4 regions of the Cupriavidus sp. GW823-FHT07A04 genome follow, and region 3 is predicted to be linked to each of the others. Evidence: predicted binding sites of a transcription regulator. Region 3 holds the regulator's gene; each other region holds the start of a gene.
The links. Region 3 encodes FNR, which switches genes on or off when oxygen is low (the NO sensors DNR and NnrR bind a similar motif). Its sites were predicted from a motif close to TTGATNNNNATCAA; they were not measured.
Positions count from the first base shown of each region.

Region 1: AC1Q7Q_RS24230 (DASS family sodium-coupled anion symporter) is a predicted target of FNR. The motif match lies at 1,025-1,038, and genes of this name have one in related genera.
Region 2: AC1Q7Q_RS34105 (oxygen-binding di-iron domain-containing protein) is a predicted target of FNR. The motif match lies at 2,492-2,505, and genes of this name have one in related genera.
Region 4: AC1Q7Q_RS00535 (DUF3149 domain-containing protein) is a predicted target of FNR. The motif match lies at 5,008-5,021, and genes of this name have one in related genera.

Region 1 is NZ_JBXAHA010000014.1:113,391-120,825, forward strand. Features, by position in the region: gene AC1Q7Q_RS24220 (tyrosine-protein phosphatase) at 1-550, opposite strand, end outside; gene AC1Q7Q_RS24225 (RNA-binding protein) at 610-864, opposite strand; gene AC1Q7Q_RS24230 (DASS family sodium-coupled anion symporter) at 1,266-2,807, shown strand; gene AC1Q7Q_RS24235 (Ldh family oxidoreductase) at 2,833-3,882, shown strand; gene AC1Q7Q_RS24240 (transglycosylase domain-containing protein) at 3,942-4,637, shown strand; gene AC1Q7Q_RS24245 (formate dehydrogenase subunit delta) at 5,611-5,835, opposite strand; gene fdhD (formate dehydrogenase accessory sulfurtransferase FdhD) at 5,832-6,677, opposite strand; gene fdhF (formate dehydrogenase subunit alpha) at 6,674-7,435, opposite strand, start outside.
Region 2 is NZ_JBXAHA010000025.1:33,135-40,569, reverse strand. Features, by position in the region: gene AC1Q7Q_RS34115 (LysR family transcriptional regulator) at 1-864, opposite strand, end outside; gene gstA (glutathione transferase GstA) at 1,000-1,626, shown strand; gene AC1Q7Q_RS34105 (oxygen-binding di-iron domain-containing protein) at 1,648-2,439, opposite strand; gene AC1Q7Q_RS34100 (glutathione peroxidase) at 2,702-3,340, opposite strand; gene AC1Q7Q_RS34095 (MDR family MFS transporter) at 3,416-4,906, opposite strand; gene AC1Q7Q_RS34090 (CBS domain-containing protein) at 5,640-6,089, opposite strand; gene AC1Q7Q_RS34085 (CDGSH iron-sulfur domain-containing protein) at 6,346-6,993, shown strand; gene AC1Q7Q_RS34080 (TetR/AcrR family transcriptional regulator) at 6,968-7,435, opposite strand, start outside.
Region 3 is NZ_JBXAHA010000009.1:19,695-27,129, reverse strand. Features, by position in the region: gene ccoG (cytochrome c oxidase accessory protein CcoG) at 1-1,128, shown strand, start outside; gene AC1Q7Q_RS16710 (membrane protein) at 1,196-1,414, shown strand; gene AC1Q7Q_RS16705 (hypothetical protein) at 1,417-1,662, shown strand; gene fnr (fumarate/nitrate reduction transcriptional regulator Fnr) at 1,749-2,474, opposite strand; gene AC1Q7Q_RS16695 (sulfite exporter TauE/SafE family protein) at 2,773-3,537, shown strand; gene AC1Q7Q_RS16690 (hypothetical protein) at 3,561-4,001, opposite strand; gene scpB (SMC-Scp complex subunit ScpB) at 4,128-5,204, shown strand; gene rluB (23S rRNA pseudouridine(2605) synthase RluB) at 5,210-7,165, shown strand.
Region 4 is NZ_JBXAHA010000001.1:116,906-124,340, forward strand. Features, by position in the region: gene hemF (oxygen-dependent coproporphyrinogen oxidase) at 1-527, opposite strand, end outside; gene purD (phosphoribosylamine--glycine ligase) at 746-2,014, opposite strand; gene AC1Q7Q_RS00525 (YebC/PmpR family DNA-binding transcriptional regulator) at 2,120-2,845, opposite strand; gene AC1Q7Q_RS00530 (helicase HerA-like C-terminal domain-containing protein) at 3,104-4,654, shown strand; gene AC1Q7Q_RS00535 (DUF3149 domain-containing protein) at 4,782-4,928, opposite strand; gene upp (uracil phosphoribosyltransferase) at 5,058-5,708, opposite strand; gene AC1Q7Q_RS00545 (Bug family tripartite tricarboxylate transporter substrate binding protein) at 5,823-6,761, opposite strand; gene AC1Q7Q_RS00550 (acyltransferase family protein) at 6,991-7,435, opposite strand, start outside.

The DNA of each region.
Region 1 (7,435 bases), on a different contig from region 3:
TGATGATGCCGCGCTCCACGCCCAGGCCGGCCAGCAGCAGCATCGAGGCAAAGCCGGTACGATCCTTGCCCGCGGTGCAGTGGTACAGCAGGTTGCCGCCCTGCTCCGCAGTCTTCAGGAAACCGCCAAAGGCGGCCTGGTACTTGCGCGGAAAGTCACCATAGACCTCCAGCATGAAGGCTTCCATCTGCTGCGCGCTGCCGTCGCGCAAACGCGGCATCAGCTCGGCCATCGACATACTGCCTTCGAGCACCGGCGTGGCGACCCAGCGGAAGGCCTCGCCAAAGGGGCTTTCCGCAGCGGTCTTCTCACCGGCCGAGCGGAAGTCGATCACCATGTCCAGCTGCAATGCGCGCAGCCGTTCCATATCCGCCGCGCTGGCCAGGCCCGGGTTGCCGCTGCGAAACAGCTTGCCGGCACGCACGCGGTGGCCGTCGCGCGTGGCGAGGCCGCCGAGGTCGCGCAGATTGACTACATTGTCCAGCGCAAGCGCTGCGTTGCCCGGCACGCCGGCACCTTGTGATGGCGCATCGGCCATGTTTTCCTGCATCGTGTGTCCCTGCCCTGTCTTTGTCGTTCGGTGGCGCGCGCACCGCACGTGTCGGCGGCTCAGCGCGCGCGATAGGCCGGCACATGCCAGCGCGTATGGCATCCAGCAATATAACGGCGATCGAGCTTCGCCACCAGTTTCCACACGCTCATCGGGTCCACATCGTCCAGATCCAGGTCGACCCAGGCCCAGGGATGCGCACAGTCGCCCTCGCAGATCAGCTCGATGTCCTTGACCCGCACGTAGGCGGCCAGCGCCGTGCGCAGCGCGGATGCGTCGACTTCGGCGCGTAGTCCTCTCACTAAAACCTTCATCATGCACTCCAAAGTTTTCAGATCACGTTCGGGCGGCTCATTAGTGTGCGGGGCCGCCGGTTGTTGTGCTCGCTGCGCAACGCCCGCAAGCCCTTGTATCGCAATGATCTGAAAGTCTGACCGCTTGGCGCATCGAAATTTCCCTGTGCGAGCCGGTTCTTTGATCCGCGTCATATGCGCCCGGATCCACCCTCGACAGGCACTGTTGGCCGGCACGATAATTTCCCCATGTCGAACGCGGCAGCCCGGCCGCAAGCCGGTCTCCCGCCTTCGCCAGGTCTTCACGGAACGCCGCCGAACGACGCCGCCACCCTGCCAGTCACAGGCTAGCCATCTGCCCGCGCGTGACGTCCGCCTTCCCGTGTCGAACCAAGATCAACAAGACAAGAAAAGGGAAAGCGATGACAGACCCGCGCACTCCAACCCAAGCCGTCCGCGCAGCCTCCCCCACCGATATCGGTGTGGCTGCCGCCGTGCCGCAAGCCGCGCCCGGCAAATCCACGCCATGGGGGCTCTACGCCGCCGTCCTGGTACTGATCGGCATACTCGCCCTGCCCCTGCCCCCGGACCTGCCGGTGGCGGGACATCGCATGCTGGCAATCCTCGCCTTTGCCATCGTGGTGTGGATCACCGAGGCGGTCTCCTACGAGGCCAGCGCCATCATGATCACGTCGCTGATGGCCGCACTGATCGGCTTTGCGCCCACGGTGGCGGACCCGGCCACGCAGTACGGCACCTCCCGCGCGCTCGGCATGGCGCTGGCAGGGTTCTCCAACACCGCGCTGGCGCTGGTTGCCGCCGCCCTCTTTATCTCGGCGGCAATGACGGTGACCGGGCTCGACCGGCGCATCGCGCTGGTCACGCTGTCGGCCATCGGCACCAGCACGCGGCGCATCCTGATCGGCAGCATCGTGGTGACCATCGCGCTGTCGCTGGTGGTGCCGAGCGCGACCGCGCGCAGTGCCTGCGTGGTGCCGATCATGATGGGCGTGATCGCGGCCTTCGGGGTCGACAAGAAATCCAATATCGCCGCCGGCATCATGATCACCGTGGCTATGGCCACCAGCATCTGGAACGTCGGCATCCAGACCGCCGCCGCGCAGAACCTGCTGACGGTGGGCTTCATGGACAAGCTGCTGGGCGAGCGCATCACCTGGCTGCAATGGCTGATCGCCGGCGCGCCGTGGGCCATCGTGATGTCGGTCGTGCTGTATTTCCTGGTGCGGTTCCTGTTGCCCGCTGAAACCGAGGCCATCCCCGGCGGCAAGGAAGCCGTGCAAAAGGAACTCGCCGGGCTGGGCCCGATGAGCGGCCCGCAGAAGCGGCTTGCCGCCGTGTCCATCGGGCTGCTGCTGTTCTGGGCGACCGAGGGCAAGCTGCACCAGTTCGACACCGCCACCGTGACCTTCGTCGGCCTGGTGATCCTGATGATGCCGCGCATTGGCGTGATGGACTGGAAGACCATGCAGCAACGCACGCCGTGGGGCACGCTGATCGTGTTCGGGGTAGGCATCAGCCTGGGTACCGCGCTGCTCACCACGCAGGCCGGCCAGTGGCTGGGCAAGTTCGTGGTGGCCAACTCCGGGCTCGCCACGCAAGGCCCGATCCTGGTGTTCGCCATCCTGGCCGCCTTCCTGATCCTGATCCACCTCGGCTTTGCCAGCGCCACCGCGCTCACCGCGGCGCTGCTGCCGATCCTGATCTCGGTGCTGCAGACGCTGCCGGGCGATATCAACCAGATCGGCCTGACGATGCTGCTCGGCTTCACCGTGAGCTTCGGCTTCATCCTGCCGATCAATGCACCGCAAAACATGGTTTGCCTGGGCACGGACACCTTCAACGGCAAGCAGTTCGCCAAGGTCGGCATCCCCGTGACGGTGATCGGCTACGCCCTGATGCTGCTGTTCGCCGCCACCTACTGGCGCTGGCTGGGCTGGATCTGAGCGCACACCGGGACAAGGAACGAACATGAAGATAACACTGCAATCCGCCACCCGGCTCGCCCGCGACCTGCTCGCCGCGCAAGGCGTGCCGACCGACATCGCCAACGACGTGGCCGAGCACCTGGTCGAGGCCGACCGCTGCGGCTACACCAGCCACGGCCTGTCGATCCTGCCCAACTACCAGCGCTCGCTGGCAACCGGCAACGTCAACCCGGCGGGCCGCGCCGAATGCGTGCTCGACCGCGACAGCCTGCTGGTGTTCGACGGCAACGGCGGCTTCGGCCAGCACGTGGGCAAGCGCGTCATCGAGACCGCCATCGAGCGCGTGCGCCAGCACGGCCACTGCATCGTCACGCTGCGCCGCTCACACCACCTGGGCCGCATGGGCCACTACGGCGAGATGGTGGCCAAGGAGCGCTTCGTGCTGCTGAGCTTCACCAATGTGATCAACCGCTCCCCGGTGGTGGCCCCCTACGGCGGCCGCACCGCGCGGCTGACCACCAACCCGCTGTGCTTCGCCGGGCCGATGCCCAACGGCCGCCCGCCCCTGGTGGTGGATATCGCCACCAGCGCCATCGCCATCAACAAGGCCCGCGTGCTGGCCGAGAAGGGCGAGCCCGCGCCGCAGAACAGCATCATCGACAGCGACGGCAACCCCACCACCGATGCCGGGGCCATGTTCAGCGAACACCCGGGCGCGCTGCTGCCCTTCGGCGGCCACAAGGGCTATGCGCTCGGCGTGGTAGCCGAGCTGCTCGCGGGCGTGCTGTCGGGCGGCGGCACCATCCAGCCGGAGAACCCGCGCGGCGGCGTGGCCACCAACAATATGTTCGCGTTGCTGATGAACCCGGAACTGGACCTGGGGCTGAGCTGGCAAGGCGCGGAGGTGGAAGCCTTCGTCAACTACCTGCACGACACCCCGCCCGCCCCGGGCTTTGACAGCGTGCAATACCCGGGCGAGTTCGAAGCCGCCAACCGCGCGCTCACGACCACCCACCTGGACGTGAACCCTGCGATCTGGCGCAACCTGGAAACCCTGGCAAAGGAGCTTGGCGTGGCGCTGCCGGCGGACTGAACCGGCGGGGCGGCTTGAGCCGGGGCAGGGACATGGCCGGTGCTGGCACAATACGGCCCATGGAACGTCTCTGGTCGAATTTTCTCAAGCTGGTGCTGCTGCTCATCCTGGGCGCGGCCCTGCTCGGCACGCTCACCGTGCTCGTCGCTCAGCGCCAGCTGCCCACGCTGGACGCGCTCACCACTTTCCGCCAGTCGCCCGGCTACGTGCCCATCGGCGAGATACCGCCCAAGCTGACCCAGGCGGTGGTAGCCATCGAGGACGACCGCTTCTACCTGCATGACGGCATCGACTATGTCGGCGTGATCCGCGCCGGCGTGGCCAACCTGTCCGATGAGCTGTCGCAAGGCGCCTCCACCATCACCATGCAGGTGGCGCGCAATTTCTTCCTCTCGCGCGAGAAGACCTACACCCGCAAGCTGTATGAGGTGCTGCTGGCTTACCGGATCGAACACGCCATGAGCAAGGACGAGATCCTCGAGCTCTACATGAACAAGGTCTACCTTGGGCAAGGGGCCTATGGTTTTGCCGAGGCGGCCGAGACGTATTTTGGCAAGCCGGTGGGCGAGCTGACTTTGGCGGAATGCGCGATGCTGGCCGGATTGCCGAAGGCGCCTTCGGCGAATAACCCGGTGGTGAATCCTCGGCGCGCCCGGCAGCGGCAGGCTTATATCTTGCTGCGGATGCTGGAGTTGGGGAGGATTGGGAGGGGGGAATATGATGCGGCGTTGTTGGAGCCGTTGAGGTTGAAGTAGGTAGATTGGGCGGCGTTGGTTTTTGCGCCCACGGGCCGCACGACATCCCGGTGCTGGGTTGGTTGCTGATTCTTTGAGCGGCGATGCAGCTTGCACCCAACAGCTATACGACATCGCTCTGCTTGGGGTGTCGCTGTTTCTTTCATCGGCGTTGGCTTTTGGACCCAAAAGCCGTACGACATCCCCCTGCGGGGGCTGCCGGTCACTCTTCTTTGCGTCGGCAAAGAAGACTAACGAGAAGAAAGCCGACCCTGCCGGGGGCAGAGCAATCGGGCTTATGTGGGGCGGTGGTTGCGTCGTACGGCCCGCAGTGTTGGCTGGCCTTTGCCATACCGGCTTGGAGGTCATCGCCACGGCATCACCCAATGGTCACGTGGTGGTGCCCCTGATCGCTTTGCTCGGTGAGCGTTCGGGCATCTGCCGTTCGCGGTGCGCAGCACCACGATCCTGCCTGCCCTCGTGGTTTCGTGGTTTTGTCTCTGGCGGCGGGCGCCCGGGTATTTGATGCCCTGCCGTACCGGCTCTACCGGCGCCTTACTCTCGGCTCCCCTGGTTTCGTGGTGGGCACCGTGGCCCGTGCGCGAGGGCCGCGCCCGCAACTCACCACGCTTGCCCTCCGAGACAAAACCACGAAACCAGCCACACCCGAAACGGCGCAGCACTTCGCCCCGCGAACGGCAGATGTGGGAATGGTCACCGCAAGCGAGGTCAGGGGCTGCACCACGTAACCCATAGGTCATGCCGTAGCGATGCCCTTGGGGCCGGTAGGATCGGCTAGCCAACACTCCGGGCCGTACGACGCAACCACTGCCCCACATAAGCCCGATTGCTCTGCGCCCGGCAGGGCGGCTTTCTTTTCGTTAGTTTTCTTTGCCGGTCAAAGAAAAGTGACCGGCAGCCCCCGCAGGGGGATGTCGTATGGCCCTTGGGTGCAAGCTGCCATCGCCGCCCAAAGAAACAGCGACCAACCCAATCACTCCAACGCCCCCCGATACCTCGTCACCGCCAACAACACAATCTCATCCAGCCCAGCATCTTCACTCCCATCCAGCCGCGCCAGCAAAGCGCGCCGCATACGTGGCTCCCAGAAGCGCTTGATATGGCTGGCGATATCCGCCACCGCTTCTTCGCGGTCCGGCATGGCTTCGAAGAAGGTGCCGATCTGGTTCGCCATCTTGACGAGGTTGTCGGAGTTCATGCTTGTTCCGTCCTGCTGTGCAAACGTTGGGGGTGGGAGTAGACCACGTGCCGGCCGGCGCGTACAAAGCCGGCCAGCGTGACGCCGGCATCGATCGCCAGGCGTACCGCGAGCGCGGTCGGGCCGGATACGGCGGCCAGCACGCCGACGCCGGCGCCGGCGGTCTTCAGCACCATTTCGTAGCTGGCGCGGCTGGTCACCAGCACGGCGCCGCGCGAGCGGTCCTCGCCGGTGCGTGCCAGCGCGCCGATCAGTTTGTCGAGCGCGTTGTGGCGGCCCACGTCTTCGCGGACCAGCGCAACCTGGCCGTCGGCGCGCAGCCACGCGGCGGCGTGCGTGGCGCCGGTGTGGCGCAGCAGTTCCTGCCGGGTCTGCAACTGCGCGAATGCGGCGTACATCGCCTCGTCGCTGAAGCTGGCGCCGCTGCTCACGGGTGCCGGGGCGCGCATGACTTCCTGCAGCGATTCGGTGCCGCACAGGCCGCAGCCGGTTCGGCCCGCCATGGCGCGGCGCCGATCCCTGAGCGCGGCGAAGGCTTGCGCCGCGATGCGCAACCGCACCGCGATACCTTCGGGGCGGACCTCGGTCTCTATCTCATAAACATCGCGCGGGCTGGCCACCAGCCCTTCGCTCAGGCTGAAGCCCAGCGCGAAGTCTTCGAGATCGGCCGGCGAGGCCAGCATGACCGCATGCGAGATGCCGTTGTACTCGAGCGCAACCGGCACTTCCTCGGCAATCTCGTCGTCCTCCAGTGCCAGTTCGCCGAGGTGGCTGCGGCTGACCGCGAAGGTGCTGTGGGTGGCCGGCTCGGCGTCGGCCATGGCGAGTTCGCAGAGTGTCATGCCGGCCCTGCCTCGGCGCTGGCCGCCTGCAGCAACTGCATCTGCTGATCGTGGAAATCGCGGTACTGGCGCTGCCATTCGGACGGCTGCGCCACCGGCATGACCTGCACCGCGGTGACCTTGTACTCGGGGCAGTTGGTCGCCCAGTCCGAGTTGTCGGTGGTGATCACATTGGCGCCGGACTCGGGGAAGTGGAAGGTGGTGTAGACCACGCCCGGCTGCATGCGCTCGCTGACGATGGCGCGCAGCACGGTTTCGCCCGCACGGCTTTGCACGCCGACCCAGTCGCCGTCCTTGATGCCGCGTTCCTCGGCGTCGTGCGGATGGATCTCCAGGCGGTCTTCGTCATGCCACATCACGTTCTCGGTGCGGCGTGTCTGTGCGCCGACGTTGTACTGCGACAGGATGCGGCCCGTGGTGAGAATCAGCGGGAACTTGCGGTTCACGCGTTCGTTGGTGGGCACGTAGCGGGTGATGATGAACTTGCCCTTGCCGCGCACGAATGCGTCGATGTGCATGGTCGGCGTGCCCTCGGGCGCGGCGTCGTTGCACGGCCACTGGATGCTGCCGAGTTCTTCCAGGCGCTGGTAGCTGACGCCGCTGAAGGTGGGCGTGAGCCGCGCGATCTCGTCCATGATCTCGGAAGGATGCTTGTACTCCATCGGATAGCCCAGCGCGTTGGACAGCAGCACGGTGGCTTCCCAGTCGGCATAGCGCGCCTTGGGCGGCATCACTTTGCGCACGCGCGAGATACGGCG
Region 2 (7,435 bases), on a different contig from region 3:
GATACGCCGCAGATGCCGGGACTCCGGATGTGTCAGCAGCCACAGGTCGGTGTCGCACTCGTCCAGCGTGCCGGTGAGCGCCACCAGCTTGCCGCTGCGCCGCCCGATCATCAGCGAAACAATGCCGGCGCCGAGCCCTGCCTCGACGCCTTCCAGCACGCCGGCGATGCTGTTGACGCGGTACTGCGGCACCACGCGCGGCAGGTGCTTGCGGCGCCAGCGCACCGACGGGTGATCGGGCATGGCCTCGTCCGGCGCGATCCACGGCAGTGTGGCCAGCGCGGCAAGGTCGACGGCGCCGCCGTGCCCGGGGATCGCGATGCCGGCCGCCTCCACCAACTCCCGCGCCGCGAACACCGCCACGCGCAAGGGGCCGAGGCACTTGCCGATCAGGTGATCGGGTGGATGGCGCGTGGCGCGCACGGCGATGTCGGCGTCGCGCCGGGTCAGGCTGACCAGCTCATTGGTGGCGATCAGCTCGAAGCTCAGCCCGGGATGCTTGCGCCCGAGCGGCGCCAGTGCCGGCAGCACCATGCCATGCAGCACGGTATCGGTGGTGGTGATGCGCACCAGGCCCGACACCGTGCCGGCCGACACCGAGGCATGCGCGCGCGCCGCCTCCAGCTCGGCCTCGATGCGTTCGGCATGCTGTGCGAACTGCTGGGCAAGTTCGGTCGGCAGGTAGCCCGCGCGGCTGCGCTCGAACAGGCGCCGCCCCAGCCCTTTCTCGATGCGCTGCAGCGCGCGGAACACGGTGGAGGCATCAAGCCCGAGCCGGCGCCCGGCTTCGGCCAGCGTGGCGCAACGCACCAATGCCAGCACCACGTCGAGATCGGGGGAAGAGAGTTGGTAGGGTATGTTCATTGCAGATTTGCAGCCATAGCTTGCGTCAGTGCGCATTGTGATTGCGCTTTCGCAATCCTAGACTGCCTGCACTGCCACCACAAGGCGTGGCGGCAAACCCTGAAAAACCGAACCCAAAACAGCGAGGACTACCCGATGAAGCTCTACTACTCCCCTGGCGCTTGCTCCCTGGCCGTGCATATCGCACTGCGCGAAGCCGGCCTGCCGTTTTCGCTCGCCAAGGTCGACCTGGCCCGGCACAAGCTGAGCGAGCCGGAAAACGGCAGCGACGACTTCTACGCGGTGAGCCCGCGCGGCTACGTGCCGATGCTGCAACTGGACGATGGCTCGCGCCACACCGAAGCCGCATCGCTGCTGCAATACGTGGCGGACCTCGCCCCGGGCAAGGCGCTGCTGCCGGCGGCCGGCACCCAGGCGCGCCTGGAAGCGGTGGGCTGGCTGACGCTGGTCTCCACCGAGCTGCACAAGGTCTTCAGCCCGTGGCTGTGGCACAAGGAAACCGCGCAGAGCACACGCGAGGATTGCCTGGCCAAGGTGGCCCTGCGCTTCGCCGAGCTGGACCGGCACCTGGCCACGCGCGACTACTTGTGCGGCACGCAGTTCACCGTGGCCGACGCCTACTGCTTCGCCGTCGCCAACTGGGCCAATATGCTGCAGATACCGCTCAACCCTTACCCCGCGCTGCAGGCCTACCTGTCGCGCGTGGCCGCGCGGCCGAAGGTGCACGAGGCGCTGGTGGCCGAGGGGCTGGCGCGCGATTGATCGTGCAACCGGTGCCGGGCGTCAGGCTGCCGTTGTGGTGACGGGCGGCAGCCTGTAGTTGTCCTGGCTAAGCAGGTCCAGCCCGCACTCCAGCGTCGAGACCCAGTCGATGAACTGCGCCACCATCACCTTGCCGCGAAACGACGGGCCGTGCTGTGGCACGATCCACTCGATATCCAGCCCGCGCGCCATGTTGGCCCACAGCCGGCAGGCGCGGTTGCCGCTCATGTAGCGCTGGTGGAAGGGCAGCATGGCGCGGGTGTGCGCGGCAAAATCGCTCACCACCGCGCCGGCTTCCCGCGCGCTGGTCATGGCCGCGCCCAGGTCGCCGGAGAACAGGATCTTGCTGATGGGATCGTAGAACTGGAAGTTGCCCTCCGAGTGCAGGAAATGCGCCGGCACCGCCAGCAACGTGCAGTTGCCCAGCGCGATCGGCATGCCGGCATCGGGGATGGTGACGATGCGCCCTTGCGTCTTGCCCGCCTGGCAGAAATGCGGCAAGAACCGCGCCCAGACGCGCGAGATCAGGATGCGGCTATCGGAGGCGGTCAGCCAGCGCCCGACCGAGGCCACGATATCCGGATCGGCGTGCGACGCCAGCACGTAGTCGAGCTGCTTGGGCGGAAAGTAGCGGCTGATGGCGAGGTACAGCTCGCCGTAGGTCATGTGCCCGCCAGGATCGATCAGCGCGCCGTGGCCGGCGTCGACGATCAGGAACTGGTTGGTCTGCACCACCTCGCCGTGCTCCTCCTCGACCAGGTCCGAAAACAGCAGGCAGGTGTGCCCGCCGGCATCGTATAGCGTGATGGCCATCGTCTGTCTCTCCCCAAAGCGGCGAAAGTAGCGATGGCGGCGCCCCGGCGGCTTGACGCTGGTCAAGAAGCCAGCGAATCGTGCGCCGATGCCATGGGGGCGGCCACGTTGAAGGGCAGTGTGCGCGGCGCCACCTGGGCGCTTGGCGGCTGGCAGGCGGTGTGCCTGGCCGGGATCGGCTTTACCGCGCTCAACCTGGTGGCGCACGGCTTCACGGCTGCGAAGCCGTGCGGTGCCGATGGCAGCTTAGTAGCCCGGTGGCTTAGCGCGCGCCGTCCAGCAATTGCTCGATCTTGCTCACGAACTGCTTGTCGTCGGGCTTGGTCATGCTGTTATAGCTGCCTACCACCTGGCCGTTGCGGTCGATCACGTACTTGTAGAAATTCCACTTGGGCGTGGTGCCGGACTGCTTGGCCAGCAGCGCGTACATGGGATTGGCATCGCTGCCGCGCACGTGCGACTTGCCCAGCATCGGGAATTTCACGCCATAGGTGTTGTAGCAAAAGTCGGCGATCTCCTTGGAGGAGCCCGGCTCCTGCGAAAAGTCGTTGGACGGGAAGCCCAGCACCACCAGCCCGCGTTCGCGGTACTTGGCGTACAGCGCCTCCAGCCCTTCGTATTGCGGGGTAAAGCCGCAATAGCTGGCGGTATTGACCACCACCACGACCTTGCCGGCGTACTGGCAGAGGTTTTGCGGCGCTTCGTCCTGCAGGCGGGGGAACTTGAAGTTGAGCGAGGCCGGGCAGGCGCCGCCCGGCTTGGCGGCGGTGGCTGCCGGGGTATCGGCGGCTTGCGCAAGACGCGGCGCGGCGACAACAGCGGCGGCAGCGGCCAGGACCAACGCGCCGGACAAGGCGATGCGTTGCAGGGCGCGTGAGCGCTGTTCGGGAAGGCTGCGCATGTAGGAAACTCCGGAGATGGTCTGTCCGTAGTTTACGCCGTTGGGCGTGAAATGGATGCGCAAGCCTCCTCCCGCTTACTCCATGGCCAGCGTGGCCGCGTGCTCGGTCACGCTGCTGCGCAACTCCACGTCCGGCATGCGGCGCACGATCACCAGCGCCAGCAGGGCGGCCACGGTGCCCACGGCAAAAATCAACCGGAAGCCCGACTCCACGCCGCCCGTCAGCACGTCCCGCACTGCGGGAGAGAGATGGGCCAGCGCCTCGCTGCCGTGGCGCAGCGCGCCCAGGTCCAGCGCCTGCGTCACGCCGGAAGCGTGCAGGGCATGGCGGAATTCCAGCGTCAGCAAGGTGCCGGCCAGCGCGCCGCCAAAGGCGCTGCCAAGTGAGCGCAGCACCAGCAGCGCGCCGGTGCCGGCGCCGGTATCGCGGCGCTCCAGCACGTTCTGCACCGTCATCAAGGTGCCGACCATGGTCATGCCCAGCCCCACGCCGGCCACCATCATGGCCAGCAACACCAGCGCCAGCGGCGTGGACGGCGAAACCGCCACGAGCGCCAGCAAGCCCAGCGCCGCCGCGATGAAACCACCGGTCAGGATGCCGCGCATGCGCCCCAGGCGCGGCGCCAGCCCGGCCACGATGAAATTGCCCGCCACCGTGGAGAGCAGGAACGGCACCACCAGCAAGCCGGACTCCGACGCGTCGGCTCCGCGCACCAGCTGGAAATGCAGCGGCAGCGCGAAGATGCACAAGAAGATATTCAGCGCAGCCATCGCGGACGCCGCCACGCCCAGCACATAAGCGCGGTTGCGGAACAGCCGCGGCGGCAGCATCGGGTCGCCCGCGCGGCGCTCCTGCCAGACCAGCGCGGTCACCGCCACCAAGGCCAGCAGCGCCAGGCCAGCGATCTCTGGCGAAATCCAGTCGTAGACATCGCCCCCCCAGCTCATCGCCAGCAAGAAGGCCACAATGGAAACCGTCAGCAGCAACGCGCCGCCCCAGTCCACCCGCGCCGAGCCGCCACGCACCTGCAGCTGGCTTAAGCCCCGATAGCACATGAACATGGCCAGCAGCCCCAGCGGCACATTGATCCAGAACAGCCAGCGCCACGACAGATGATCCGACGTCCAGCCCCCCACCAGCGGGCCGGCAATGGAAGCCACCGCCCACACGGTCGCCAGGTAACCCTGGTAACGCCCACGCTGGCGCGGCGCCACCACATCCGCGATCGCCGCCTGCGCCAGCGACATCAAGCCGCCACCGCCAATGCCTTGCAGCGCACGGAACAGGATCAGCTGCTCCAGCGTAGCCGCCATCGCGCACGCCACCGAGGCCAGGATGAACAGCGCGATCGCCAGCATCAGCAGCCGGCGCCGGCCATAGGTATCCGACAACTTGCCGTACAAGGGGGTGGAAACGGTGGAAGTGATCAGGTAGGCCGTCACGATCCACGACAGATGGCCAAACCCGTTCAGGTCATTGGCAATGGCCGGCACCGCCGGAATCACCACGGTCTGGTCCAGCGCGGACAGCAAGATGCAAAGGATGATCCCGCCGATCACGCGCATGATGGCCTGATGGCTCAGGGCAGGGGTAGCAACAGCAGAAGCAGCAGAAGCAGCAGATGAAGCAGGAGCGGAGGAAGACATCGGAGGCATCGGAGGCAGCGGGGCGCGTAGTCATGAGCAACCAACGTTGCGCCCAACCGCCAACAAACCACCTCGTTTGTCAGCCTATATCGGGGAACATGGCCACAAAATTGAAATCAACCGATTTGACGCGTACCCAGCGCTGCGCGAATCGAGAACTGCCACGAGCTGGCAGATGCCGCCTGCACGGCCCGGGCGGGCCTAATTCAGTGAATGCATAATTATATGCGGATACCAAATATGGAGTGCGGCACTAAGTTGGTTTCTGATGCGGCGCCGACGTGCCTTTTGCCTGAACGTGCGTACTTCTGTTCAGTACGAGCGGCCATCTGCCAGCAAGCCGACACGAAGCAAAAATACGGAATTTTGTAGTTTTTTTGTTGCCGGCAGGGACGGGAGCGTACCCAATACAGCGGGGCCAGATTGGGCTGGCCCCCAACAAGCCACCCGTCACACGCAGCGAAGCAAGACGTGAAGATGTGCCAAGGCCGTATGGGGCGCCTTCCTGGCCTGCCCTTTTGGCGAGACAGGAAAACAGGCCGGCGCCCCGCAGGGGTCATGAAACTGCCTTTGACTTTAAGCTTGTGACCTTAAGCCCTTGAACCTGCGGTAAATCAGCTTCCATTTACCAGGAATCACCGGGGCAATGAGATCAGAGCTTGGGATGGGGCGTCCCGCTAATGTAGTGCTCCAGTTGATCGATGATAAATTTCTGCTCGGAAATAATATCCTTGACCAGGTCCCCGATCGACAACATGCCCACCAGGGCATCGCCGTCCATCACCGGCAAGTGCCTCAACCGATGCTGCGTCATCAACGCCATGCACTCATCGGTACTCTGATCCCCGCGCACATAAATCACCGCCGACGTCATGATGTCGCGAACAAAGGTCTCCCGGGAAGTCCGCTGCATCAGGATCACCTTCCGCGCATAATCCCGCTCGCTCAAAATACCAACGATATCGCCGCGTTCGATCACCAATAACGCGCCAATGCCTTTTTCCGCCATCAGTTGCAGCGCAGCATAAACCGTGGCGCCAGGGGGAATGCTGTAGATAGCCTGAGTCGGTTTGGACTCAAGAACCTGTCGTGCAGTTTTCATCACCCACTCCTTGTTCGATCCCAACGGATTGCAACACGACCCGCGCAAAGGCGGGAGCGCCTGGCAGGGCACCTGCGCACCGCGCCGCTGCCTATCGCCTTCAGATTAGCACCACGCGCGCACGCCTTACAGGGTGACGCACACGAATCTTTGCAAAAAAACCAAGCCGCTGAAAAGCACTGCGCAAACCCGCCGGCAAGCGCTATAAAGGAAAGGGAGCGCGCCACCTGGCGCGCAATGCGCAGGAGGGCCAGCCATGGCCACCGAGTCCGTTGCCGGCAAGCGCGTCATCGTGCTCTTCGACGACAGCCGCTGCATCCATTCGCGCCACTGCGTGCTGGACCGCCCGGACGTGTTCGTGCCCGGCGTGCAGGGCGAGTGGATCCACCCCGACAACGCCAGCGCCGAAGAAATCGCGGAGATTGCGCACAACTGCCCATCGGGCGCCATCAGCTACCAGAACGTCGACGATTCCCCCGGCGAGGCGGCGCCGCTGGTCAATGTGGTGCGCGTGTTCGAGAACGGCCCGCTGGCGCTGCGCGCCGCCATCACCATCGATGGCCAGCCCGCCGGCTTTCGCCTGACGTTGTGCCGCTGCGGCGCTTCGCGCAACAAGCCCCTGTGCGACGGCAGCCACGCCAGCGCGGGTTTCGTCGCCACCGGCGAGGCCGCCACCGTGGCATCGGAGCCGCTGGCGCAGCGCGATGGGCCCCTCGATATCCATCCCATCCCCAACGGACCGCTGCGCGTCAAAGGCAATCTTGAAGTCATCAGCGGCACCGGCAGAACCATCACCCGCATGACCGAGGCCTGGTTTTGCCGCTGCGGCCAGTCGGGCAACAAGCCGTTCTGCGACGGCACGCACAAGAAGGTAGGGTTCAGGAGCGACGCGCAGGATCCATAAAATCCATAGGATCCGAAGACAACGGCGCGGCCCCCAGCGCCAGCAGGCAAAGCCGCTCCATCTGCGCCACCCATGCCGCCCGCGAGGACTCGGCAGCCTGCAGCAGCAGCCGATAGCGGCGCGCGCCCCAGACCACCTCCAGCAGGCTTCGCACCGTGGCGGGGTCCGGCGCGCCCGGCAAATCCGGGCATGCCGCCAGCGCGCGCTGCCAGGCCGCGTACAACTCATCGAACACACGGCGGTGATGCTTGGTCTCGGCGATGCGCGCTTCCAGCATGAGCATCTCGTGTTCGAAGCCCTCCAGCGAGGCATCGTCGGCGCCGCAGGTCAGCCGTGCCAGGCGCTGGACGCGCGTGCGCCAGTCCAGCCCGGGTGCGGCCGCCACTTCGGCCTCGATGCGCGCCAGCAGCAGCTCGATGGTGTGCCGCACATAGCCGGAGAG
Region 3 (7,435 bases):
CGGCTGTTTTGCGGCTACGCTTGTCCGCAGACGGTGTACACCGAGATCTTCATGTGGATCGAGCGGCATGTGGAAGGCGACCGCTTTGCCCGCATCCGCCTGGACGGCGATCCTTGGAGCGTGCGCAAGCTGCGCCTGAAGGCCACCAAGCACACGCTCTGGATCGTGATCGCGCTATGGACGGGCTTTACCTTCGTCGGCTATTTCTCGCCCATTCGCACGCTCGGCGCGCAGGTGCTGAGCCTCTCGCTGGGTCCGTGGCAGACGTTCTGGATGCTGTTTTACTCGTTTGCCACCTGGGGCAACGCCGGCTTCATGCGCGAGCAGGTCTGCAAGTACATGTGCCCGTATGCGCGCTTCCAGAGCGTGATGGTGGATCGCGACACCTATGTGGTCACCTATGACGTGGGCCGCGGCGAGCCGCGCGGCAGCCGCTCGCGCAAGGCGGACCACAAGGCCGCCGGGCTGGGCTCGTGCGTGAATTGCAGCATCTGCGTGCAGGTCTGTCCTACTGGCATCGATATCCGCGATGGCCTGCAATACGACTGCATTGGCTGCGGCGCCTGTATCGACGCCTGCAACCAGGTCATGGACAAGATGGCTTACCCGCGCGGGCTGATCCGCTATACGTCCGAGAACGCCATGCGCAGCGCGCTCTCCGAGACCGTGGCGCGCAAGCGCCTGGTGCGGCCGCGCACGGTGATCTACTCGGTGATCTGGCTGGCGCTGGTCGCCGGCTTCATGGCCTCGCTGGCCATGCGCACGCCGCTCAAGGTCGATATCATCCGCGACCGCGGCGCGCTGGGGCGGGAAGTGGAAGGGCGCTGGATCGAGAACGTGTACCGGCTGCAGCTGATCAACACGACCGAGGCGCCAATGCGCGTCGCCGTCAGCGCGGGCAGCGATGAGCTCAAGGGCCTGGCCGTGGAATATGATCACGCTGCCGGCAACCTGGAGCCCACGTCCAATCGCCTGATTCCCATCCGGGTGCGCGTGCCGATCGAGTCCGCGGCGCAGGGCACGCACAAGATCGAGGTCACAGTGACCGCGGTGCCCGACGAGGGCGCGGGGAGCCATGGCGCGGAGATTCGACAGAGCACCAGCTTTATCGTGCCGCGCAATCTATGAGGCGGCAGGGACGCTGGTTGCACCAATCCGTACGCAACATACGCGATCTAGATCTAGAGGAGGCCAGATGACGCAGCAAAGTAATCCCTGGTGGAAGGAGCCATGGCCGTGGCTGCTGATGAGTGGGCCGTTCGTGGCCATGGTGGCCTGCGGGGTCACGATCTGGCTGGCCATGACCCATCCGGATCCGCCCATTGAGGAAGGGGTGGCGCGCCACGGCCTGGTGGTTGAGAAGGCGGGCAGCGCGGCACGCCAGGCAGCGCCGGTCGCGGCGCAAGCGAGGTGATCATGAGGCTACGCTGGCTGATGTGGGTGCTGTGGCCCGCTTTCCTGGTCGCCGGGCTGACGACCGCGCTGGTATTCTCCATGGTCGATCCCGGCGACCTGCGCTTCTTCGGCCAGCCGGTCGAGGCATCGCGGGAGGCGGTCTACACCGTGGGTTTCCTGATCGCGTGGGTGCTGTGCGCGCTGTCGAGCGGCTTGACGCTGTACACCATGCCCACGCGGCTGGCGGACACGGACGAGCTGGAGTGATTGCGATGCGCGCCTTGCCGGTTCAGGCCAGCAGGCGCGGCATCGCGGCGAGCCGCCGCGGGCGAGGGCGGCGCGCGACGTGCAGGTCAGCAGGACTTGTTGACGATCTGCTTGATCCCCACCATGTCGACCAGCTTGACGTGGCGCTGGCGGATCTGGATCAGGCCGGCTTCCGCAAAGCGCGAGAACAGGCGGCTGACGGTTTCGAGCTTGAGCCCCAGGTAGCTGCCGATTTCCTCGCGGCTCATGCGCAGCACGAACTCGGAGGCCGAATAGCCGCGCGCGGACAAGCGCTCGGACAGGTTGATCAGGAAAGCGGCAAGCCGCTCCTCGGCGCGCATCGATCCGAGCGTGATCAACATGACCTGGTCCTGCGAGATCTCCTTGCTCATCAGGCGCATGAACTGATGCTGCAGCGACGGCAGGACGTTGGACAGCGTCTGGAGATCGCCAAAGCGCACCACGCAGACTTCGGTATCTTCCAGCGCGGTGGCGTCCGACGCATGCTGCATCTCGCCAAGGCCGTCGAGGCCGACGACTTCGCCGGGAAGGTGGAAGCCCGTGATCTGCGAGCGGCCGTCTTCCATTGTCAGGTGGGTCTTGAGCGTGCCGAAGCGGATCGCGTAGACGGCGGTGAGAGGATCGCCGAGGCGGTACAGGGTTTCGCCCTTGCGTACGCGCACCCGGTCCTGGACCAGCGTATCCATCTTTTCGAGGTCCTGCTGCGACATGCCGACGGGCAGGCAGAGCTGGCCGAGCGAGCAAGTGGAGCAGCGGGGCGACATCTCGGTAATGGGAATGGTGGTGAGCAATTGGGGCCTGTCGGTTTAGCGCAGTCAGTCAAGCGCGATGTGGCGGGCGCATTGAGTTGAGAGCTTGACGTTGAGAGTCGTCGGTTGGAAGCGCTATCCACATCGGCCTGGCGCGCGGGTCTTGCGGCAGTGCGCTATCTGTGCAGCGCGGCTTGCCGTGCCCGTCGTCATGTTGTGCGAGCGCGCTGGTGTGCGCGGGCGCAAGGCCTCATGTTGATAGCGCCTCTTGGAGCTGCGGGGGCGCGTTCGCCGCATTTTACCGCGCCAGACGTTGCGATTGTGTGATTGGGAGGAGAAGTTGACCATAGGCGTGCTTATCAGCGTATTTACCTTGGCATTGCTGGGCGGCGTGCACTGCGCCGCCATGTGCGGCGGGATCGCGCTGGCGGCGGAGCAGGGCGGCGTTGCGCGCGTGCCTGCCACGGTGCTCCGGCGTCCCGGCCATTGGTTGCTGGAACTGCTTGTCATGCATGCCGGGCGGCTGAGCATGTATGCGGTGCTGGGAGGCTTGCTGGGCGCCCTTGGCGCCGGCGTCTGGAAGACGCAGTACCTGCCGCTGCAGCGCTGGCTGTTCGGGGTCGGCAGTGTAATGCTGGTGCTGTCGGGCTTGTGGATGTTGCGCGGGCGCACCATGGGTACGGGTTGGCTGGAGCGGCTCGCCGCCCGGGGCGCGGGTGGCTTGCTGCGCGGCCTTGGTGCCGTCGGGGCGCGCTTGCCGGCTGTGGCCCGGGCGCATGGGCAGGGCCGGTTGCTGCGCCGCTACGGCATGGGGCTAGCCTGGGGGCTGGTCCCGTGCGGCATGGTGTACGGTGCTCTTGCCATGGCGTTGCTGGCCGGCAATGCCCCGTCGGGCGCGCTGGTGATGGCCGTGTTTGGCCTGGGCACCCTGCCGAACCTGCTGGTGATCTCGGGCCTGTCCGGCTATCTCAGGCAGCTTTCGCGGCGCCCGGCGTTGCGGGCTGGCGCTGGGCTTGCGGTGGTGGCCTTTGGCTTGGCCGGGGTGGCGCGCGCGCTGCTTTTGCCTGAGACGCTTGCCGCGCATGGATTCTGCCTGGTCTTCTGAAGCGCTGCTTCGTGGTGTATCTGTCACTTCTTCGCTGAGGTAGCTGTGCGAATCGGTTGCAGGTTTGCCAGGGAATGCCATACAATCGCAAGAACAGCGATATCGCGCACGTATTTCATCGTGGCATCGTCAGGTAGCATCCGCTGCTCAGGGATGCATGCCAGGAACACCCAGGCAGGCATCAGCGCCAGGGACCGTTCCCCATCCGCCGTCCGGTTCAAAAGATTCGGTTCAAAAGACCAGCTACGGCAGGGCGGGGTGAAATAGGCCGGCAGGCCCGATATCCGTATTTTCTTGCACCCGGCGCGTTCGATGATAAACGCCGCGCCGGACAGGTCCGCCACATCAGGGGGAAGGCGCGACGCAAGGGCTCCGTCGACTGGCAGATAATGCCGGTGGCCGGGCGATCTCCTGCCGGTCAGGTCCGGCACCCGATGCAATAAAAGAAGGCGCACGGCTGGCATGCATCAAGCATGCGGTTGGCTGCGCGGCCAGATGGCGGTGGCAATCCCTACCGCTGAACCCGCAATCTCCAGTGCGCCCGGGATCAACCGGGGCGCAGGTGCAAAGACAGGCTGCACGCAATCAACATGAATACCCAAGAGGCGAAGATCGTCCTCGAGACCGCGCTGATCTGCGCGCAGGAACCCTTGCGCGTCAATGACTTGCGCCGGCTGTTTGCCGACGACGTCGGTGCCGACACCATTCGTGTGCTGCTCGAAGAGCTGCGCCGCGACTGGGAGCAACGCGGCGTGGAACTCGTGGCACTGGCCAGTGGCTGGCGTTTCCAGAGCCGCCCTGTCATGCGTGAATACCTGGATCGGCTGAATCCTGAAAAGCCGCCCAAGTACTCCCGCGCCGTGATGGAGACGCTGGCGATCATTGCCTACCGGCAACCGGTCACGCGGGGCGATATCGAGGAAATCCGTGGTGTCGCGGTCAGCACCGAAGTCGTGAAGAAGCTCGAGGACCGCAGCTGGATCGAGGTGATCGGCCACCGTGACGTGCCCGGGCGGCCTGCGCTTTATGCCACCACCAAGAACTTCCTTGATGACCTTGGCCTGCGCACGCTCGATGAATTGCCGCCGCTGGAGGACATCCAGGCCCAGGCGCAGGTCGCGCTGCTGAATCAGGAGCCGATTGACTTCGAGGCGCTGGGCAAGGTGCCGGCGGATAGCGACGAAGAGGCATTCGCGGAACCTGGCGCTGATCAGGCCGGCGCTGCCGCGCTGGTTGCGGCGGATGCCGGAGAGGGTGAACCGACCTCTTCCGGCGTGGTTGCCCCCGACGGTCTTGCGGCCGGCGCCATGGATGGCATCGCCGATTTGGTGGATGCGTTTGAAAGGAAGGAGGCCTTGGCGCAAGCGGAAGCCGGGTTCACACCCGCGCCCGAGGCCGAGGCGGAAGTGCCGGCGACGCCCGGGCCAGGCAGTGAGCCAGGGAGCGAGCCGGTGTCCGCCGAGCCCGCCGGCGCGCTGTCTGGCGACATAGCCGCGGAGCAAGCCGTCGAAGACGGTGAAACAAATGAGCAAACGGACACGCCCGCCAACGGTTACCACGTACAAGTGGCCTCCGGCGAGCAGGCGTCCGAAGTCCCGGGGGCGTCCACGACGAATCCGGCGCACCCCAGCGAGCACGACGAGCACGACCAGCGCGTGTCCAACTGAACACCATGCAACATCCGAATGTGAATACCTTGTCCGATTCTGATCAAGACGTCCGCCAGGCGGATACGCCGGCCGGCGATGCCGGCAATGGCGCCGAAGGCGGCGCCGGCACCGATGGCGCGCCGCGCCGCAAGGGCCTGCGCCGTGGCTTGCGCAATCTGGTGGCCACGCGCCGCCAGGCCGCGCAGGACCGCGACGGCGACCGTGCCGCGGACGGCGGGGCGGCAATCCCTGCGGGCGGCCCCGATGCGGGCGCCGCGCAAGACGCGCGTGGCGACGGCGCAAGGAAGGGACGTACGCGTGGCAAACGCAAGCTCGCGGAAGGCGAGGCTGTGCAGGCCGGCGAGCAGCAGGGCGAACGCCCGGCGCCGCGAGGCCGCCGGAACTTCAGCGGTGACAATGCCGAAGGCGCAAGCGAAGCTGGCGGAGAAGCCACGGGCGAGCGCCAGCGTGACGGCGCGCGCGCCAACCCGAACGGGAATGGCGCCCGCAAGCGCAAGCCGCAGCAAGGCCAGCAGCCGCAAGGCGCGGCTCGCCGTGGTGGCGCCGAAGGGCAGCAAGGTGGCCCGCGCCAGCAAGGCAAGGGTAACAAGGGCAAAGGCGGCGCGCAGCGCCCAGCCGCGGGTGTGCCTGAGAAGGCGCCCGCCGCCGCGAGCGGTGAGGACCTCTTCCGCTTTGTCATTTCCGGTCAGTACGACCAGGAAGAGTCGAGCGGTCCGCAGGCCCGGGTCAAGCCGGTGCGCGAGCTGTCTGCAGACGATGATGCGCCCAAGCTGCACAAAGTGCTCGCCGAGGGTGGACTGGGCTCGCGCCGGGAAATGGAAGAGCTGATCCTGCAGGGCCGGGTTTCGGTCAATGGCCTGCCTGCCCACATCGGCCAGCGCATCCTGCCGGCAGACCAGGTCCGGGTCAACGGCAAGCTGATTCATCGCCGTGTGTCGTCCAAGCCTCCGCGCGTGCTGCTGTATCACAAGCCGTCCGGCGAAATCGTCAGCCAGTCGGATCCGGAAGGCCGTCCGACCGTGTTCGACAGCCTGCCGCGCATCAAGGCAGGGAAGTGGGTGGCCGTGGGCCGCCTCGACTTCAACACCGAGGGCTTGCTGATCTTTACCTCCTCGGGCGATATCGCCAACAAGTTCATGCATCCGCGCTACGGCGTGGAGCGCGAATATGCGGTGCGCACGCTGGGTGAGCTGGCCGAGGCCGATCGCCAGCGCCTGCTGCATGGCATCAAGCTCGACGATGGCGAGGCTAATTTTCTGCGCATCGCGGACGGTGGTGGCGAAGGCATCAACCACTGGTACCACGTGGCGCTGACCGAAGGCCGCAACCGCGAAGTCCGCCGCATGTTCGAGGCCGTCGGCCTGACCGTGTCGCGCCTGATCCGTACCCGTTACGGCCAGTTCCTGCTGCCGCGCGGCCTGAAGCGCGGCCGCTGGCAGGAACTCGCGGCGGACGACGTGCGCGCGCTGATGGCATCCATCGGCCTGAAGGCGCCGTCCAAGGGGGATAGCGGTCCCCGCGGCGGCAGCAAGGTGGGTGGCCGGCAGCAGCGCACCGAGGCAGCCATTGCCGGCATGCCGATGCCGACCGGCATGGACGGCCTGCCGCGCGTCAACCGCGGCAACGGCCCGCGCGGCAGCGGTGCTGGCCGCGGCCAGCCGGATCCGATGCAAACGTCGATGGGCTACATCGGTGGCCCGACCCTGCTGACGTCCCATACCACCAAGCTGGGTGGTGGCGCGGCGGGTTCCCCCCGCGGCCCGGGCGGCCCGGGCCGCGGCGGCCGCAGTGGCGGCCGTGGCGCTGGCATGGGCGGCGGCATGGGCGGCATGGGCGGCGGTCAGAATCGTTCCCAGCGCCGCGGTGGTGGCGAAGCCAATGGGAATGTGATGCCGCAGGCCGGCAAGCCCAACGGCAATCGCCGTCCTCGTGGTGGTGGCCGCGACGGCAATCGTTGAGCGATGCGAGGCAGGGTGCCTTGGGCGGGCCTGGCAGGGAAAAGAGCGGCGCAGGCCGCATCCCTGTCTTGCCAAAGCTGGGTGCCTTTGCCTTTTGCACCGCGACAGCGTATAATCAAAGTCTATTCAAAAGTCATCCTGCAAAAGGGTGGGCGAATGATGGGCATTGCGCCCATTTTTTTTTTGCTTCGCCCGTTTCGTGTGCTTGCCGTGTTTCGCGGCGCGCCGGTCGGGATGACTGGCAGGCAAGCTGGCTGAAGCCGTCAACCA
Region 4 (7,435 bases), on a different contig from region 3:
AGGAAGAAATACTCGTCGCACCATTGCTTGAAACGCGGGTAGAGGTCATCGCCATAGGGGGCGAGGGCGTCGCGGCAGGTGGCGTGGAAGTGTGCGCAGTCACCAGTGTTGCCGTAGTACGGCGTCAGGTCCATGCCGCCGCCGAACCACCACACCGGCTCGGCGCCTTCCTTCACCGCCATCAGGCAGCGCACGTTCATATGCACGGTGGGGACAAAGGGGTTGCGCGGGTGGAACACCAGCGACACGCCCATTGCCTCGAAGCCCCGCCCGGCGAGCTCCGGCCGGTTGGCGGTAGCCGATGGCGGCAGCGCATCGCCCCGCACATGCGAGAAGCCCACGCCGGCCCGCTCCATCACGGCGCCGCCTTCCAGGATCCGGGTGCGGCCGCTGCCGCGCAGGCGCTCGGTGGGCGGCTTCTCCCAGGCATCGGTCGAAAACGCCTTGCCGTCGATGGCGGCAACAGCGTCGGTGATACGGTCTTGCAGACCGAGCAGATAGGCACGGACTGCCTGGGAATCGATCATGGTATGCGGGCGGGTGAGCCGGAGCGGTGACGGCCGGGCAGGTCAGTCAACCTGCCCGGCCGTCATAGCGATGTCATGATTGTACTGGCTGAGGCAACGCCTGGCCGGATTCGGCAAATTCAGCACGAACCATCGTAAAGGGCGAAGAAATCGTAGTGGGCGGCCCATGGCGGGCACCGCAGGGCTCGCCATGGGTCGTGCAGTAGATTTATCGTCCGTTACCGCTTGATGGCTCGGTAGCCGATGTCGGTACGGTACTGCATGCCGTCGAAGTGGATCTTCTCGGCCGCGCCATAAGCCGCGCGCTGTGCCGCCTTGACGGTATCGGCCAGCCCGACCACGCACAATACGCGCCCGCCCGTGGTCAGCAGCGTGCCATCCGTGAGTGTGGTGCCGGCGTGGAAGGTCACGCTGTCGTCGGTCTCGGCCGGGATGCCTGTAATGGCATCGCCCTTGCGCGGCGCATCGGGATAGCCAAAGGCGGCCATCACCACGCCCAGCGCGGTGCGGCGGTCCCAGTCCAGTTCGATCTCGTCGAGCTTGCCGTTGACGGCGTGCTCCATCACGTCGACCAGATCGGTCTTCAGGCGCGCCAGGATCGGCTGGGTTTCCGGGTCGCCCATGCGGCAGTTGAACTCCAGCGTCTTCAGGTTGCTTTCGCTGTCGATCATCAGGCCGGCATAGAGGAAACCGGTGTAGGTGATGCCGTCTTTTTCCATGCCGCGCACGGTCGGCATGATGATCTCGCGCAGCGCGCGGGCATGCAGCGCGGGCGTGACCACCGGGGCCGGCGAGTACGCGCCCATGCCGCCGGTATTGGGGCCGGCGTCGTGATCGAGCAGGCGCTTGTGGTCCTGGCTGGTGGCGAGTGCCAGGACGTTCTTGCCGTCTACCAGCACGATGAAACTGGCTTCCTCGCCCTCAAGGAATTCCTCGATCACCACGCGTGCGCCGGCGTCGCCGAGGCGGTTGTCGGCCAGCATCATGTCGACCGCGGCGTGCGCTTCTTCCAGCGTGGCGGCAACCACCACGCCCTTGCCGGCGGCCAGGCCGTCGGCCTTGATCACGATCGGCGCGCCTTGCGCATCGATATACGCGTGCGCGGCGGCGGCGTCGTTGAAGGTCTGGTAGGCGGCGGTCGGGATGCCGTGGCGCTGCATGAAGGCCTTGGCGAAATCCTTGGAGGATTCCAGCTGGGCTGCCGCCTGCGTCGGGCCGAAGATGCGCAGGCCCTTGGCACGGAAGATATCGACGATGCCGGCCGCCAGCGGCGCCTCGGGGCCGACCACCGTGAAGCTCACGCCTTCGCGCTCGGCGAAGGCGGCGAGCACTTCCGGATCGGTCAGGGGAACGTTCTGCAGCCGCTTGTCGAGCGCGGTGCCGCCATTGCCCGGCGCCACGTACACCACCTGCACCTTGGGCGACTGGGCCAATTTCCAGGCCATCGCGTGTTCACGACCACCCGAGCCGACAACCAATACTTTCATGATCTACTGCCAGAAAAAATGACGCATGCGAAATGCGAAAAGCGGCAGCCATGGCTCATCGAACCGCGCTGCCGCCGTGAGGCGAGGTCTTACCCGATCCGCGCCTTACTCCTCGATCACCGCGTTGGTGAAGACTTCCTGCACGTCGTCCAGGTTTTCCAGGGCGTCGAGCAGCTTTTGCATCTTGATGGCGTCGTCGCCGACGAAGCTGACTTCGTTCTGCGGCTTCATCGTGACGTCGGCCATCTCGGCCTTGAAGCCCGCGGCTTCCAGCGCGGCCTTGACCGTGCCGAAATCATTGGGCGGGCACAGCACTTCGATCGAGCCGTCGTCGTTGGTGACCACGTCGTCGGCGCCGGCTTCCAGCGCGGCTTCCATCAGCTTGTCCTCGGGCGTGCCGGGGGCGAACAGGAACTGGCCGCAATGGGTGAACATGAACGCCACGGAGCCTTCCGCACCCATGTTGCCGCCGTTCTTGGAGAAGGCATGGCGCACTTCGGCGACGGTACGGGTACGGTTGTCGGTCAGGCAGTCGACGATGATCGCCGCGCCGGCAAGGCCGTAGCCCTCGTAGCGGATTTCTTCGTAGTTGACGCCTTCCAGGCCACCCACGCCGCGCTGGATGGCGCGCTGGATGTTGTCCTTGGGCATGTTCGCATCCATTGCCTTGTCCATGGACAGGCGCAGGCGCGGGTTGGAGTCGGGGTCAGCGCCGCCGAGCTTCGCGGCGACGGTGATTTCCTTGATCAGGCGGGTCCAGACCTTGCCGCGCTTGGAGTCAGCCGCGGCCTTCTTGTGTTTGATATTGGCCCATTTTGAGTGACCGGCCATGATTCTCTCCGAAGCGGAAAATGTTTGACGCGCGCGCCTTGGCTTTGCGCGCCGGCTGTGCCGGGCGGGCAACGGGTGCTCGCTGGCGGCGCGCCGGGTGGTTTATGTGTCTGTGAGCCGGCCTTGGGGGCTGGCATAATCAGCCCAGCATTTTATCACGCGGCCCCGCCGCCGCTGGCCTCCCGATCACGGGAGCCGCCGGGAAGGGCGGGGACGGTCGCGGCGAAAGCGCCGCGCGGCTTGCCAACCAGAGAGACCATGGCCGAACCCATCATCATCGCCAAGAACGCCGAGCTGGAACTTGCCCTGCTGCCCGAGATGGGCAACCGGCACGGCCTGATCACCGGCGCCACCGGCACCGGCAAGACCGTGACCCTGCAAAGCCTGGCCCAGGGTTTCTCCCGGCTGGGCGTGCCGGTCTTCATGGCCGACGTCAAAGGTGACCTGACCGGCATTTCCCAGCCGGGCAAGCTCTCCGACAAGCTCAAGGCCCGGCTGGCCGAGCTCGGCCTGCCCGAGCCGGTGTGGGGCGCCTGCCCCACCACCCTGTGGGATGTGTTCGGGCAAAAGGGCCATCCCGTGCGCGCCACGGTCTCCCATATGGGGCCGCTGCTGCTGTCGCGCATGCTGGAACTCAACGACACCCAGCAGGGCGTGCTCAACCTGGTTTTCCGCATCGCCGACGCCAACGGGCTGCTGCTGCTCGACGCCAAGGACCTGCGCGCCATGCTGCAGTACGTGGGCGACAACGCGGGCCAGTTCACCACCGAATACGGCAATATCTCCGCGGCCTCGATCGGGGCCATCCAGCGCGGGCTGATGGCGCTGGAGTCACAAGGCGCAGACGTGTTCTTCGGCGAACCCATGCTCAACCTGGACGACTTCATCCAGACCGAGAACGGGCAGGGCGTGGTGAATATCCTGGCCGCCGACAAGCTGCTGAATTCGCCCAAGCTCTACGCCACTTTCCTGCTTTGGCTGTTGTCGGAGCTGTTCGAGAAACTGCCCGAGGCGGGCGATCTTGACAAGCCCAAGCTGGTGTTCTTTTTCGACGAGGCGCACCTGCTGTTCAACGACGCGCCCAAGGCCCTGCTCGACAAGATCGAGCAGGTGGTGCGGCTGATCCGCTCCAAGGGCGTTGGCGTGTATTTCGTTACGCAGAATCCTGTCGACATCCCCGATACCGTGCTGGGCCAGCTCGGCAACCGCGTGCAGCACGCGCTGCGCGCCTTCACGCCGCGTGACCAGAAGGCCGTCAAGGTGGCGGCCACCACCATGCGGGCCAAGCCGGGGCTGGACCTGGAAAAGGCCATCGGGGAGCTCGGTGTGGGCGAAGCGCTGGTGTCGTTGTTGGACGCCAAGGGCATCCCCGGCATCACGGAACGCGCCTGGGTGCTGGCGCCCGGCAGCCGGATCGGCCCGATCACCGACGACGAGCGCAAGCAATTGCTGGCGAACTCGCTGGTGGCCGGCACCTATGAGCAGACCATCGATCGCGAGTCGGCCTACGAGAAGCTCAAGGGCCGCGCCGCCGCGCCTGGGTCTGCCCCCGCCGCTGGCGGCGGCGCACCCGCGCCCGCGCCTACGGCTGGCCAGCCCGAAGCGCCGCCCGCGCAGGGCGGCGGCTGGCTGGACCAGGCGGGCGAGATCTTCGGCGGGCTGACCAAGGGCACGGGCAAGACCGGGCGCGGCGATTCCATCCTGGAGTCGATGGCCAAGTCGGCCGCGCGCACGGTGGGCTCGCAGGTCGGGCGCGAGCTGATTCGCGGCGTGCTGGGCAGCTTGCTGGGCTCGGGCAAGAAGAAGTAGGAGGCGCCGGCCGTCGGCCGCTCCGGTGTGCCACGCCCGGCGAGATCGGCGGGCGCGGCGCATAGCCATGGCGTGGTATCGGCCAGCCGGTCCGTCGGCGATAACGCCAGCGGGCGGGACTTGCGTCTTAGCGGCGTTGCGCCGCTGCCTCGTCTTCCCGCATCTTGCGCAGGAACAGCCGGGTGAAGAACCAGCCCATGCCGATGATGAAGGCGATGACGGCCAGGCTCATCAGCCCGGTGGGGGTCGAAAACAGGATCTTCAAGGCTGCCATGTGGGTCTCCCAGGTCAGACGAGGCACACCGGACGGTGTGCCGCTGCCGATAGTCTAGGGAGCGCCGCGGCCGGCGGGATTGAGGCCGGTCAAGCCGGGCGCAGACAGTGCCCGGCTTGCCAGGAAAACTCAGTTCTTGGTGCCGAACAGCCGGTCGCCCGCGTCGCCGAGACCGGGGATGATGTACGCGTGCTCGTCCAGGTGGCTGTCCAGGGAGGCGACGAACAGTTTCACGCCGGGATGTGCCTTCTGGAATACTTCGACGCCTTCCGGCGCTGCCACCAGCGCCACGAACGTAATCGCATCATCCTTGACGCCGCGGCGCTTGAGCACATCCACCGCATGCGCGGCGGAGTAGCCGGTGGCGACCATCGGGTCGCACAGGATAAAGCTGCGGTCTTCCACGTCGGGCAGGCGCACCAGGTATTCCACCGGGCGGTGCTGGTCGTCGCGGTAGACGCCGATATGGCCGATGCGGGCCGAGGGAATCAGCTCGACCAGGCCGTCGCTCATGCCCACGCCGGCGCGCAGCACCGGCACGATGGTGAGTTTCTTGCCGGCGATCACCGGCGCGTCCAGCTCCACCAAGGGCGTCTCGATGCGGCGCGTGGTCAGCGGCAGGTCGCGCGTGATTTCATAGCCCATCAGCAGCGTGATTTCCCGCAGCAGCTCGCGGAACGTGCGCGTGGAGGTGTCCTTGTCGCGCATATGGGAGAGCTTGTGCTGGATCAGCGGGTGATCGAGGATGTACAGCTTGGGGAAACGCGGATCTTGCTTCATGGCGGGTAGTCGGCAGGAGTGGGCGCGAGGGCCCGTTGCAGCCGGATTGTAATGGATGCGGGGCTGCGCGCCCCCGGCGATCCTCCCGCCGCAAGCGCGCAGCCCCGCCTGCGCTCAATCCACCGAGATGCTGGCGCTCTTGGCGACCTTGCCGAATTTCTCGTACTCGGACAGCGTCAGCGACTGCAGGTCAGCCGCGCTCGAGCCCTTGGGGTTGAAGCCTGCCTGCCCGAGTTTGTCCTTCACGTCCGCATTGCCCAGCGCCGCGATGAAGGCGGCATTGAGTGCCTGCACCACCGGCGCGGGTAGCCCGGCCGGGCCGTACACGCCGAACCACGGCTCGACGGCGTAGCCCGCCAGGCCGGCCTCGGCCAGCGTCGGCACGTTCGGCAGCGCTGGCGAGCGGCTCTTGCCGGCCACCGCCAGCGCGCGCAGCTTGCCGCCCTGGATGTGCGGCAGCGAGGCGGGCAGGTTGTCGAACATCACCTGCACGTGGCCGCCCAGCATGTCGTTGATGGCCGGGCTGCTGCCCTTGTATGGCACATGGGTCAGGCCCGTTTGCGTCATCTGCGCGAACATCGCGCCCGCCAGGTGCATGGACGTGCCGGTGCCCGCGGTGGCGTAGGTCAGGCCGGGATGGGCCTTGGCGTAGCTGACCAGCTCGGCCACATTCTTTACCGGCAGGCTGTTGCTGACTTCCAGCACAATGGTGGAGGTGCCAAGCAGGCTGACCGCGGTGAAATCCTTGCGCGGGTCGAACGGCACGTGCTTGTAGATATGCGGGTTCAACGCATTGGTCGAGATGGCGCCGAAGCCGATGGTGTAGCCGTCAGGCGCGGCCTTGGCGACCGCCTCCATGCCGATATTGCCGCCAGCGCCGGGGCGGTTCTCCACGACCACGGGCTGGCCGAGCTTCTCCGCCACCTTCTGGCCGACCGTGCGCGCCACGAGGTCAGTGGTGCCGCCAGCAGCGTAAGGCACGATGAAGCGGATTGGCTTGACGGGGTAATCGGCTGCGCTGGCGGCCGAGGGCAGCCAGCCGCTTGCGAGCATGGCAACCGCGGCGGCGATCAGCAGCGGGCGGGCGGCGGTCTGCTTTTTGACTGGAACGGGAATGCGCGAGGAAAGAATAGCGAGGGGTGCTGCCGTCATGAATGCTCCTGGTTTTTCTTATGCGGCGCGCGTTTGACGCGCCGACCGGCGAGCTTACGGCAGTTTCAGGCTGGCTGCCAGGGTTGCCAGCCAGCCAGGCAGGCTGGCTAGCCAGGCAACGGCATGGCTGCTAGATATTCTGCCCGCGCTGCGCCGCTGGCAGCGCCGGGTGCCCGAGCAGGCCGCGCACCCGCTGGGTATTGCGTTCGAACACCCAGTAGACGGCAAAGGCGTAGGCATAGCAGCCCAGCAGGATCAGCGCGGCCAGGCCCAGGCTGCCGGCGCTGACAGGCAGGCGGACCTTGACCAGGGTCGCGGCGATGAACAGGGTCAGCGGGAAATGCGTCAGGTAGAGCGAGTACGAAAACCCGGACGCCAACGTAGCCAGGCGCGACAAGCCGGCGTGGCCGATGCGGATGCGGGTCGACAGCACGGCCAGCAACAGCACGAAGAAGCCCAGCGCGACAGCGGCATCGGCGTACGGCTTGTGCTTGGTCAGTGCAATGGCGGCCAGGAACACCAGCAGCGCCGGCAGCACCAGCCACTTGCGCCGCGCGATCGCTGCGATCTGCGCC